DNA from 3 places in the Microbacterium plantarum genome. Region 1 is predicted to be linked to each of the others. Evidence: predicted binding sites of a transcription regulator. Region 1 holds the regulator's gene; each other region holds the start of a gene.

Region 1 (3,224 bases):
CCGAGGACGGCGTCGGGCATCGACACCTCGAGCGTGGCGAGCAGATCGTCGCCCTCGCGGCTGAACACGTCGTGCGGAGCGACCGTGACCTCGAGGTACAGATCGCCGTTGGGGCCGCCGGCGGGACCGACCTCGCCGGATCCGGGGAGCTGCAGGCGCAACCCGGTCTCGACACCTGCGGGGATGTCGAGCGAGACGGTGCGGCGAGCCCGGACGCGTCCCTGCCCCTGGCAGGTCGTGCACGGGTACGGGATCGTCGTGCCGTAACCCTGGCAGACGTTGCAGGGCTGCGACGTCACGACGTTGCCCAGCAGGCTGCGGACGGTGCGCTGCACGTTGCCCGCGCCGTGGCAGACGTCGCAGGTGACCGGCTGCGTTCCCGGCTGGCAGCACGAGCCCTGGCAGGTGTCGCAGAGCACCGCGGTGTCGACCTCGATGTCGCGATGCACGCCGAAGACGACGTCGCCGAGCTCGAGGGTGACCCGGACGAGCGCATCCTGTCCGCGTTCGCGCCGGGAGCGCGGACGCCCGGCGCGACCGCCGCCTCCGGCGCCGCCGCCGAAGAAGGTCTCGAAGATGTCGCTGAATCCGCCGAAGCCCGCGGCGCCGCCGAAGCCGCCGGCGGAGTCACCGCCCATGTCGTAGCGCTGACGCTGCTCCGGATCGCTGAGGACGTCGTAAGCATGCGTGACGAGCTTGAATCGCTCGGACGCATCCTCTCCCGGGTTGACGTCGGGGTGCAGTTCTCGTGCCAGGCGTCGGTACGCCTTCTTGATCTCGTCGGGCGACGCGTCGCGCGCAACGCCCAGGACCTCGTAGTGGTCAGCCACGGATCGCCTTTCCGCCCGTTCGGGCGTGGGTGGGGTGGGTCAGCGGGACTTCTCGTCTTCGTCGAGAAGCCGGCTGAGGTAGTGCGCGACGGCGCGGACCGTCGCGAGGTTCGTCGGGTAGTCCATGCGCGTCGGTCCCATGAGGCCGACGCGTGCATGCGAGCCCGGGACGTCGTAGTCGCTCGTGACGACCGAAGCTTCGGAGAGCCCGTACGCCTCGTTCTCGCGGCCGATTCGCGCTGCGACGCCGCGGTCGTCGGCGACCATCTCGCCCATGAGCCGAAGCAGCGTCACCTGCTCCTCGATGGCTTCGAGCAGCGGATAGATACTGCCGCGGAAATCCGCCTCTCGCCGCGCGAGCGTGGCGGTGCCGGCCATGACTAGGCGGTCCTGCCGGAACGTCTCGAGCTCTTCGACCAGGATGCGGGCGATCTCGCGCACCGCATCGCCGATCGGGTCGCCGACCGACTCGCTCTCCGCGAGCGCCGACACCGCGGTGACGGCGTCTCGCACGGCGACGCCGGTGACAGCGGCGCGCAGCGTCGCCTTGGCTACGGCGAATTGCGCTTCGTCGAGGAGGGTGCGTACCACGCCCACCCGCTGGGAGACACGGCCGGTGTCGGTGACGACGATGACGACGAGTCGTCCGCCGCCGAGGTCGACCAATTCGAGGTGCGAGACCTGCGCGCGCGCGAAGGAGGGGTACTGCACCATTGCGACCTGGCCCGTCAGCTGGGTGAGCGCACGAACCGTCCGCACGAGCAGGTCGTCGAGGTCGGTAGGGCCGTCGAGGAAGGTCGTGATGGCCGAGCGCTGGGCGGCGCTCAGGGGGCGAAGGCCTGCCAGATGGTCGACGAAGACGCGGTAGCCCTTATCGGTCGGCACGCGTCCGGATGACGTGTGGGGCGCGGCGATGAGCTCCTCGTCCTCGAGGAGCGCCATGTCGTTGCGGATCGTGGCAGCCGAGACGCCGAAGGCGTGGCGCTCGACGATCGACTTGCTTCCCACGGGCTCGCGGGTGTCGACATAGTCCTGCACGATCGCCCGCAGCACCTGCAGTCCGCGCTCTGAGACCATGTCCGTCACCTCCTGTTTGGCACTCGATGTCTGCGAGTGCCAATTCTACCGCGTGGGCGAGGCGGGTCGCCGCCCGGGATCACTCGGTGAGCGCCCGTACGACCGCATCGGCCATGAGGCGTCCGCGGCGAGTCAGGACGACCCGACCGCGGACGGCGTCCGCGCCTTCGATGAGCCCGTCGGCGATGAGCGATGCGACGGCACGGCGCGAGTCGTTCGCGAGCTCATCGACGGCGAGCCCATCCACGATGCGTGATCGCAGCAGGACGGACTCGAGCCGTCGGGCCTCGGCATCCGGGCGCTCGCGGCCTGCGGCGGGAGACTCGCCCGCGGAGAGCCGCTGAGCATATGCCGCCGGGTGTTTCACGTTCCACCAGCGGAGGCCCGCGATGTGACTGTGCGCGCCCGGCCCGTAACCCCACCAGTCGGTTCCGCGCCAGTAGGCGAGATTGTGGCGCGAGCGCTGGTCGGTCGACCGGGCCCAGTTCGAGACCTCGTACCAGGAGAAGCCGGCGGCGGCGAGACGGTCATCGGCCAGTTCGTACATGTCGGCCTGGAGATCGTCGTCGGGCGCGGCCACCTCACCGCGGCGGATCTGACGCTCGAGACGGGTGCCCTCCTCGATGATCAGCGCATAGGCGGACACATGGTCGGGTTCGAGCGCCACCGCGGTGTCGACCGAGCGCCGCCAGTCGTCGAGGCTCTCCCCCGGCGCTCCGTAGATCAGGTCGACCGAGACGTCGAGTCCAGCCCCGCGCGCGGCAGCCACGGCGGTGGCGACGTTGGCGGGATCGTGCGTTCGGTCGAGCGCTGCGAGCACGTGCGGAACCGCGGACTGCATGCCGATCGACAGGCGCGTCACGCCCGCCGCCGCCAGCTCGTCGGCGACCCGAGGGTTCATCGTGTCGGGGTTCGCCTCGACGGTGACCTCCGCGCCGGCGGCGATGCCGAACGTGTCCCGCACTCCGCTCAGCATCCGAGCGAGGTCCCCGGCCGGAAGCAACGTGGGAGTGCCGCCGCCGAAGAACACCGTCTGCGCCGGACGCCGGGGGCCGCGCTCGTCCATCACATCGGCCGAGAGGGCGATCTCGCGCAGCACCTCGTCGGCGTAGGCATCTTGCCGCGCGCCACGCAGCTCTGTGGCGGTGTAGGTGTTGAAGTCGCAGTAGCCGCACCGCACCCGGCAGAACGGAACGTGCAGGTACACCCCGAACGGGACGTCGGGGTCGATGACGAGGTCGTCCGGCAGCGTCCCGCCGACCGGCACCGGATCACCGATCGGCAGTGCCGCGCCCATCAGGCCTCAGGCGTCGCGTA
Region 2 (3,224 bases), 930 kb from region 1:
CAGCGCGCCCGACAGCAGCCCCTTGACGCCGCCGGGCCCGTACGGCAGATGCTGGCGTAGCCTGGGCGAGTGAGCGCTTACGTCTCGGCGTTCGAGCTGTTCTCCATCGGTGTAGGACCCTCGAGCTCCCACACGGTCGGCCCGTTGCGTGCTGCCCGTGCTTTCGTCGTCAGGCTGGAGGCCGCGGGGCGGCTTCCCGAGGTCGCACGGGTCGGCTGCGTGCTGTACGGGTCGCTCGGAGCGACCGGGATCGGGCACGGCACGCCCGACGCCGTGGTCGCAGGGCTACAGGGTCATGCGCCCGAGACCGTCGATCCCGACGTGGTTCGCGGCGCGTGGACCGAATGGGTCGACGGGTCGCCCCTGGTGCTCGCGGGGTGGCACGCGGTGCCGTTCTCGCGGAGCGACGTGACCTTCGAACCGCGGACGCGGCTTCCGGAGCATCCCAACGCGATGACCCTGAGCGCGTGGGACGCCGCGGGCGATCTCGTCGCGTCGGAAACGTATCTCTCGGTCGGGGGCGGCTTCATCCGACGCGCAGGCGAAGCCGCCGAGGCGGGCGGACGGCGCGGAGGTTCGGGCGCTGTCGCCTGGCCGTACCGCTTCAGCACCGCGGCGGAGCTGCTCGAGCTGTGCGAGCGCGAGCAGATGAGCATCGCCGGCCTCGCGCGCCGCAACGAGGAGGCACTCCGGCCGGAGGCCGAGGTCGCTGCCGGCCTCGACGCGATCTGGGATGCCATGGCGGGGTGCGTCGAGGCGGGGCTTCGAGCCGACGGCACCTTGCCGGGGATGCTGCGCGTGCGGCGCCGGGCGGGGGCGATGCGGGCGCAGCTCGAACAGGCGGAGGCGGCGGGTGGGCGTGAGCTGCCGGGGGAGTGGCTCGGTGCTTTCGCGCTCGCCGTCAACGAGGAGAACGCGTCGGGTGGACGCGTGGTCACCGCGCCCACCAACGGTGCCGCAGGAATCCTTCCGGCGGTGGCTATGTACTGGTGGCGGTTCGCGGCGAAGTCGCGGCTCGCGTCGGAGGATCTGGATCGGCGCCGCGGCATCAGGCGGTTCCTGTTGACCGCGACGGCGCTGGGGTCGCTGTTCAAGGCGAACGCGTCCATCTCGGGTGCGGAGGGCGGCTGCCAGGCCGAGGTCGGATCTGCGTGCGCAATGGCTGCGGGAGGCCTGACGGCGGTCATGGGCGGCAACAGCGCGCAGATCGAGAATGCGGCGGAGATCGCGATGGAGCACCACCTCGGGCTCACGTGCGACCCGGTCGGTGGCCTCGTGCAGATCCCGTGCATCGAGCGCAACGCGATCGCGGCGTCGACGGCGGTCACCGCGGCGCGACTCGCGTTGCGGGGTGACGGGCAGCATTACGTGTCGCTGGATGCCGTCGTCGAGACGATGCGCCAGACCGGGATCGACATGTCGCACAAGTACAAGGAGACGAGCGAGGGCGGTCTCGCCGTGAACGTCGTCGAGTGCTGAGAGGCCCTCCCGCGCCCCGTCTTCGGGGCGCTGTTCGCTGTGCGAGAACCCTTGGCACTCGATGGGGGAGAGTGCTAATCTGGATGCAGTTGAGCCGAGACGGCTCAACTTTCAGATCTCAACACGAAGCATCAGAGAAGGGAAAGATCGATGGCTACTTATGACCCGTTCCGCGACCTCGACCGCATCGCCTCGAGCCTCTTCGACACGCGCCGCGGCCCCCGTCGCATGCCGATGGACCTCTACCGTGACGGCGACCACTACGTGATGACCGCCGACCTGCCGGGCATCGACCCGGGCTCGGTCGACATCGACGTCGACGGCCAGCTGCTGACCATCCGCGCCGAGCGCACGCTCGCGAGCGGTGACGGAGTGAAGTGGATCACGCGCGAGCGTGAAGCCGCGAGCTTCCTGCGTCAGCTGAACCTCGGCCAGGGCGTCGACACGGAAGGCATCGCCGCGACCTACAACAACGGCGTCCTGACTGTGACCATCCCGGTCAGCGAGAAGGCCAAGCCGCGCAAGGTCGAGGTCACGACCGACGCAGCCGCGCCGGTGGTGCCGATCGAGAACTGATCGCGCAGATCCGCGTTCGCACGACGGGCGGCCGCAGCTCTTTCGGGGGCGGCGGCCGCCCTTTCGCGTATATCCCCCAGCGCCCGCGACCGATTCGAAGGCGCGCGATGCGCGCGCCCGACTGCGTGGCTGCAGCACTCAGAAGGGTGGCGGTTCGTCCGGCGGTGGTCCGCCGCGTGTCGCATCCGGTGGCGGGTCCGTGGTGGCGATGGTGAAGCAGACGGCCGGTATGGGTACGTCTTCGCGGTAGACCCGGCCGAGGGGTGAGGTCCATTCCAGGACCCCGCCGCCGACCTGCCTGACCTCCCACTTCGTGAATTGCTTCATCGAGTGGTGTCGTTGGCAGAGGTGGGCGAGGTTGAAGATGTGGGTGTGCCCGCCGAGGGCGTGATCGATCGTGTGGTCGAGCTCGCAGCGGATCGCGGCTCTGCGGCATCCGGGGAACCGGCAGTGCTGGTCGCGCGCCATCAGGAGCTTCTTCATCGACGCCGTGGGCCGGTAGGTGTCGATCTCGACCGGGGTGCGGGTGACGGGGTCGATGAAGAGCCGGTCCCACTCGCTGACCTGCCCGGCGAGCTCGCGTGCCGTATCCGCATCGATCAGCGCGCCCCCGACGGCTTCGGCCGGGTTCTCGTCACGCCCCATCAACGTCTCGGCGGTGACCGCCACCTGAACCCGCGCGCGGATCGCCCCGAGCCCACCAGCCCGGTCGATCCCATACGTCGGGTCAACGACCGGCGCCCCGCCGAGCACCAGGTCGCCGAGGATGTCGGCGCGCAGCTGATCCATCGTCCTCGTGTCGGCGGGCTTACCCGACCCAGCGGCATCCGCCCCGGCACCTTCCGCCCCGTCGCCCTCCGCCCGGGCGTCCTTCACGGACTGCCCCATCTGCGTCAGCCGGTCGAGCATCCCGGCGGCGATGACCGTCGGAAGGTTCGCGACGAGATTCGACATCCCATCCGACCCGTGGAACACCCGTACGCACCGCTCCGCCGCCGCGGTCTTGTGCCGGTCGGTGAACGTCTGCGGGTGAAGCCGGGCTGCCAACGCATCCAGCGCACCCCGCACCCGCGACGGCACGTCCCGCTCGCACACCGCGATCGCGGCTTCCGCGAACGAATCCCGCACCTCATTCGGAAGCCCCGCACCGACCCGCACGACCACATTCA
Region 3 (3,224 bases), 1.1 Mb from region 1:
GAGGCATCGGCTCGCCGAGGATCCAGGCTCCCGTGATGAACTGCAGGATCGGCGCGACGAACTGCAGCAGGCCGATGACCGTGAGGCTGCTGCGACGGGCGCCGGCGGCGAAGAAGAGCAGGGGCACGGCGGTGACGATCCCGGCGAGGGTCACCAGCGCGGTGTGGCCGGGGCTGACCGAGCCGAACACGAGCCCGCCGGTGACCGCGACGATGATCGCCTGCACGATCGCGACGGGCGCCAGCCAGAGCGACTCGAGGGTCAGGCCGCTGACGGCGTCGACCAAGGGCCCGATCTGCTTCTTGACCAGTCCGTAGGTGCCGAAGCTCGCGGCGAGGGTCAGGGCGATCCACGGGAAGGCCCCGTAGCCGATGACGATGACGCCGACCGCGACGGCGGCGATGCCGATCGCGACCCACTGGGCCACCCGCAGCCGCTCCTTCAGGACGAGGACGCCGAGGAGCACCGTGACGATCGGGTTGATGAAGTACCCGAGGCTCCCCTCGATCACGTGCCCCGTGAGGGTGCTGATGAGGAAGACCTGCCAGTTCACGTAGATGAGCAGCCCAGCCACGATGGTCCACAGCACCAGGCGCGGCGTGCGCAGGATCGCGATCAGCTTGCCCCAGGCCCGGAGCACCGTGAGGAGGATCGCGCAGAACACCAGCGAGAACAGGATGCGCCACGACACGACCTCGAACGGCCCCATCGGGGCGAGCGTGAGGAAGTAGAGGGGCATGAAGCCCCAGAGCACGTAGGCCGAGAAAGCGTAGATCCCGCCGAGCGAGCGTTCACGGGCGGGATCGAGGGGTGTCACGAGCCAAGCATAGGACGGTCATGACACGGCGAGGTCACGACGGACTGCCATCCGCCGCCGCACGCCTGCCATGACGAAGGCCCGGATGCGATGCACCCGGGCCTTCGTGGAAGAGCTCTGCGTCAGCGGACGACGACGGCGAGGACGTCGCGCGCCGAGAGCACGAGGAACTCGTCAGCGCCGAACTTGACCTCGGTTCCGCCGTACTTGCTGTAGATCACGCGGTCGCCGACGGCGACGTCGAGCGGAACACGGTTGCCGTTGTCATCGATGCGGCCGGGGCCGACCGCCACGACCTCGCCCTCCTGGGGCTTCTCCTTGGCGGTGTCGGGGATGACCAGACCACTCGCAGTGGTCTGCTCGGCCTCGACCTGCTTGATGACGATGCGGTCCTCGAGCGGCTTGATGGAAACCGACACGGTCTACCTCTTTCTTCGACAAGACTTGTTGGCAATCTCACCCTGAGAGTGCCAACTCCGAGTCTAGGGGGACGTTGGCACTCATGCAACGCGAGTGCCAACGTCCCTGAACCGGCGGCACCGCCCCGCGTAGGCTGTCGTGGTGGATCACGCCGAGCTCTCCGCGTTGCTGACCCCCGAGGGACTCCGTCTGGTCGACGCCCTCCGGATCTCGTCGACGGCGGATGCCGCGTCGGCCGTGTCGCGGCTGCGACGCGAGGGCCTCTCCCCCGACCTCGTGTCGGCCGTCGTCGGGCAAGCGCGGCTGCGCGAGCGCGCGCGGGCGAAGTTCGGTCCGTTCGCCGATCGGATGCTGTTCACCCGGGCCGGCCTCGAGCAGGCCACGCGTCTCGCTGTCGCCGCCCGCCACGCCGGCAGGTTCCGCGATGCCGGCATCGCCCGCGTCGCCGACCTCGGCTGCGGCATCGGCGGCGATGCGCTCGGCTTCGCCGGCATCGGGCTCGAGGTCCTGGCCGTCGACGCCGACGAGATCACCGCTGCCCTGGCCGCCTACAACCTCGCCCCGTTCGGTGCAGCCGCTCGCGTGCGCCACGGGCGGGCGGAGGAGACCGATCTCGACGGCGTCGATGCCGTCTGGCTCGACCCCGCTCGCCGCACCTCGGGCCACAGCGAGACGCGGCGCATCGCGGCATCCGACTACACGCCGTCGCTCGAGTGGGCCTTCGACCTCGCAGGTCGGATGCCGACGGGCATCAAGCTCGGCCCTGCGTTCGACCGCGACGACCTTCCCACCGACGGCGAGGCGCAGTGGATCAGCGCGGACGGCTCGACGATCGAGCTCGTCCTCTGGTCGGGCGCTCTTGCTCGCCCGGGCGTCCGGCGGTCCGCCCTCGTGATCCGCGGCGATCGTGCCGCCGAGCTCACCGCCGCCGATGATGCTTCGGACGTCGATCCGCGCGATCTGGGCGCCTACCTGCACGAGCCAGACGGCGCCGTCATCCGCGCTCGGCTGATCGGCGACGTGGCCCGCTCACTCGACGCGGGGATGCTCGCCGGCGGCACGGCGTACATGACCTCCGACACGGGGCGTACCAGCGCGTTCGCGACGACGTTCCGGGTGCGCGAGGTCCTGCCGCTGAAGACCCGCGAGATCGACGCCGCGCTCAAGCGCGCAGGGATCGGCATCCTGGAGATCAAGAAACGCGGGGTCGACATCGATCCTGCGCAGTTCCGCAAGAAGCTGAGCCTGTCGGGGAGCGCGTCGGCGACCCTCCTCCTCACGCGCGTCGGAGACCGCCGGGTGGCCGTCCTCGCCGACCGCGTCGAGGACGGTGAGGGCCGCCCCGGCGACGGGGCTCAGTCCAGCAGCCCGGCCTGAGCCGCCGCCCAGACGAGCCAGCCCGCGCTGTAGAGGATCGACAACGCGGCGAGGCCGAGCGCCCACACCGCGACCCCGCGACGCTCCCACGGTCGGCGCAGCGCCAGCACCGCCATGACGACCGCTGCGATACCCAGCGGGAACGCCCACCCGACGAACAGCGACAGTAGGAGCGCCACGATCGCCAGGGCCAGCGCCCACGCCCCCGACCGCGGCAGGATCTCGGGCGCCGGGGCCCACTCGACGCGCGGCTGCGACGCAGCGGGCTCGGCGCGCGGGCCGACCTCGGGGCTGCTCAGCAGCGGTGTCGGCTGCGTGAACTCGCGCTGGAACCCACCGCGGTGCTCGCCCGGCAGCCTCGCGGCCTCGGGAGCCGACGCGACGTCATCCGTCGGCGCTGCCACGGCGGGGCGCCGACTGCGCCGACGGTCATCGCTCACCCGCGTACCTGAATCTCGGTGACCGGAAGCGTCGAGTCGGCGCCGAACGAGAGGGTCGACGGGTCGGCGCCCGAGGAGATGAGCTCGGCGGCGAGCGCAGCGATCATCGCCCCGTTGTCGGTGCACAGGCTCAGCGGTGGGATGCGCACCGCGACGCCCGCGGCGGCGGC

Evidence for each region. The regulator HrcA, encoded in region 1, represses chaperone genes, less so after heat shock. The targets are predictions, from matches to a motif close to TTNGCACTCGNNNNNNNCGAGTGCNAA.
Region 2: a site for HrcA is predicted at 1,531-1,557, ahead of VC184_RS03175 (Hsp20/alpha crystallin family protein). Genes of this name have one in related genera too.
Region 3: a site for HrcA is predicted at 1,311-1,337, ahead of groES (co-chaperone GroES). Genes of this name have one in related genera too.

What each region holds. Positions count from the first base shown of each region.
Region 1 covers NZ_CP141117.1:1,600,259-1,603,482, reverse strand. Annotated here, with positions in the region: gene dnaJ (molecular chaperone DnaJ) at 1-830, opposite strand, end outside; gene hrcA (heat-inducible transcriptional repressor HrcA) at 870-1,907, opposite strand; gene hemW (radical SAM family heme chaperone HemW) at 1,987-3,204, opposite strand; gene VC184_RS07715 (DUF1990 family protein) at 3,204-3,224, opposite strand, start outside.
Region 2 covers NZ_CP141117.1:671,568-674,791, forward strand. Annotated here, with positions in the region: gene VC184_RS03170 (L-serine ammonia-lyase) at 70-1,479, shown strand; gene VC184_RS03175 (Hsp20/alpha crystallin family protein) at 1,630-2,055, shown strand; gene VC184_RS03180 (HNH endonuclease signature motif containing protein) at 2,194-3,224, opposite strand, start outside.
Region 3 covers NZ_CP141117.1:2,720,631-2,723,854, forward strand. Annotated here, with positions in the region: gene rarD (EamA family transporter RarD) at 1-817, opposite strand, end outside; gene groES (co-chaperone GroES) at 940-1,236, opposite strand; gene VC184_RS13195 (class I SAM-dependent methyltransferase) at 1,379-2,614, shown strand; gene VC184_RS13200 (hypothetical protein) at 2,593-3,054, opposite strand; gene tsaD (tRNA (adenosine(37)-N6)-threonylcarbamoyltransferase complex transferase subunit TsaD) at 3,051-3,224, opposite strand, start outside.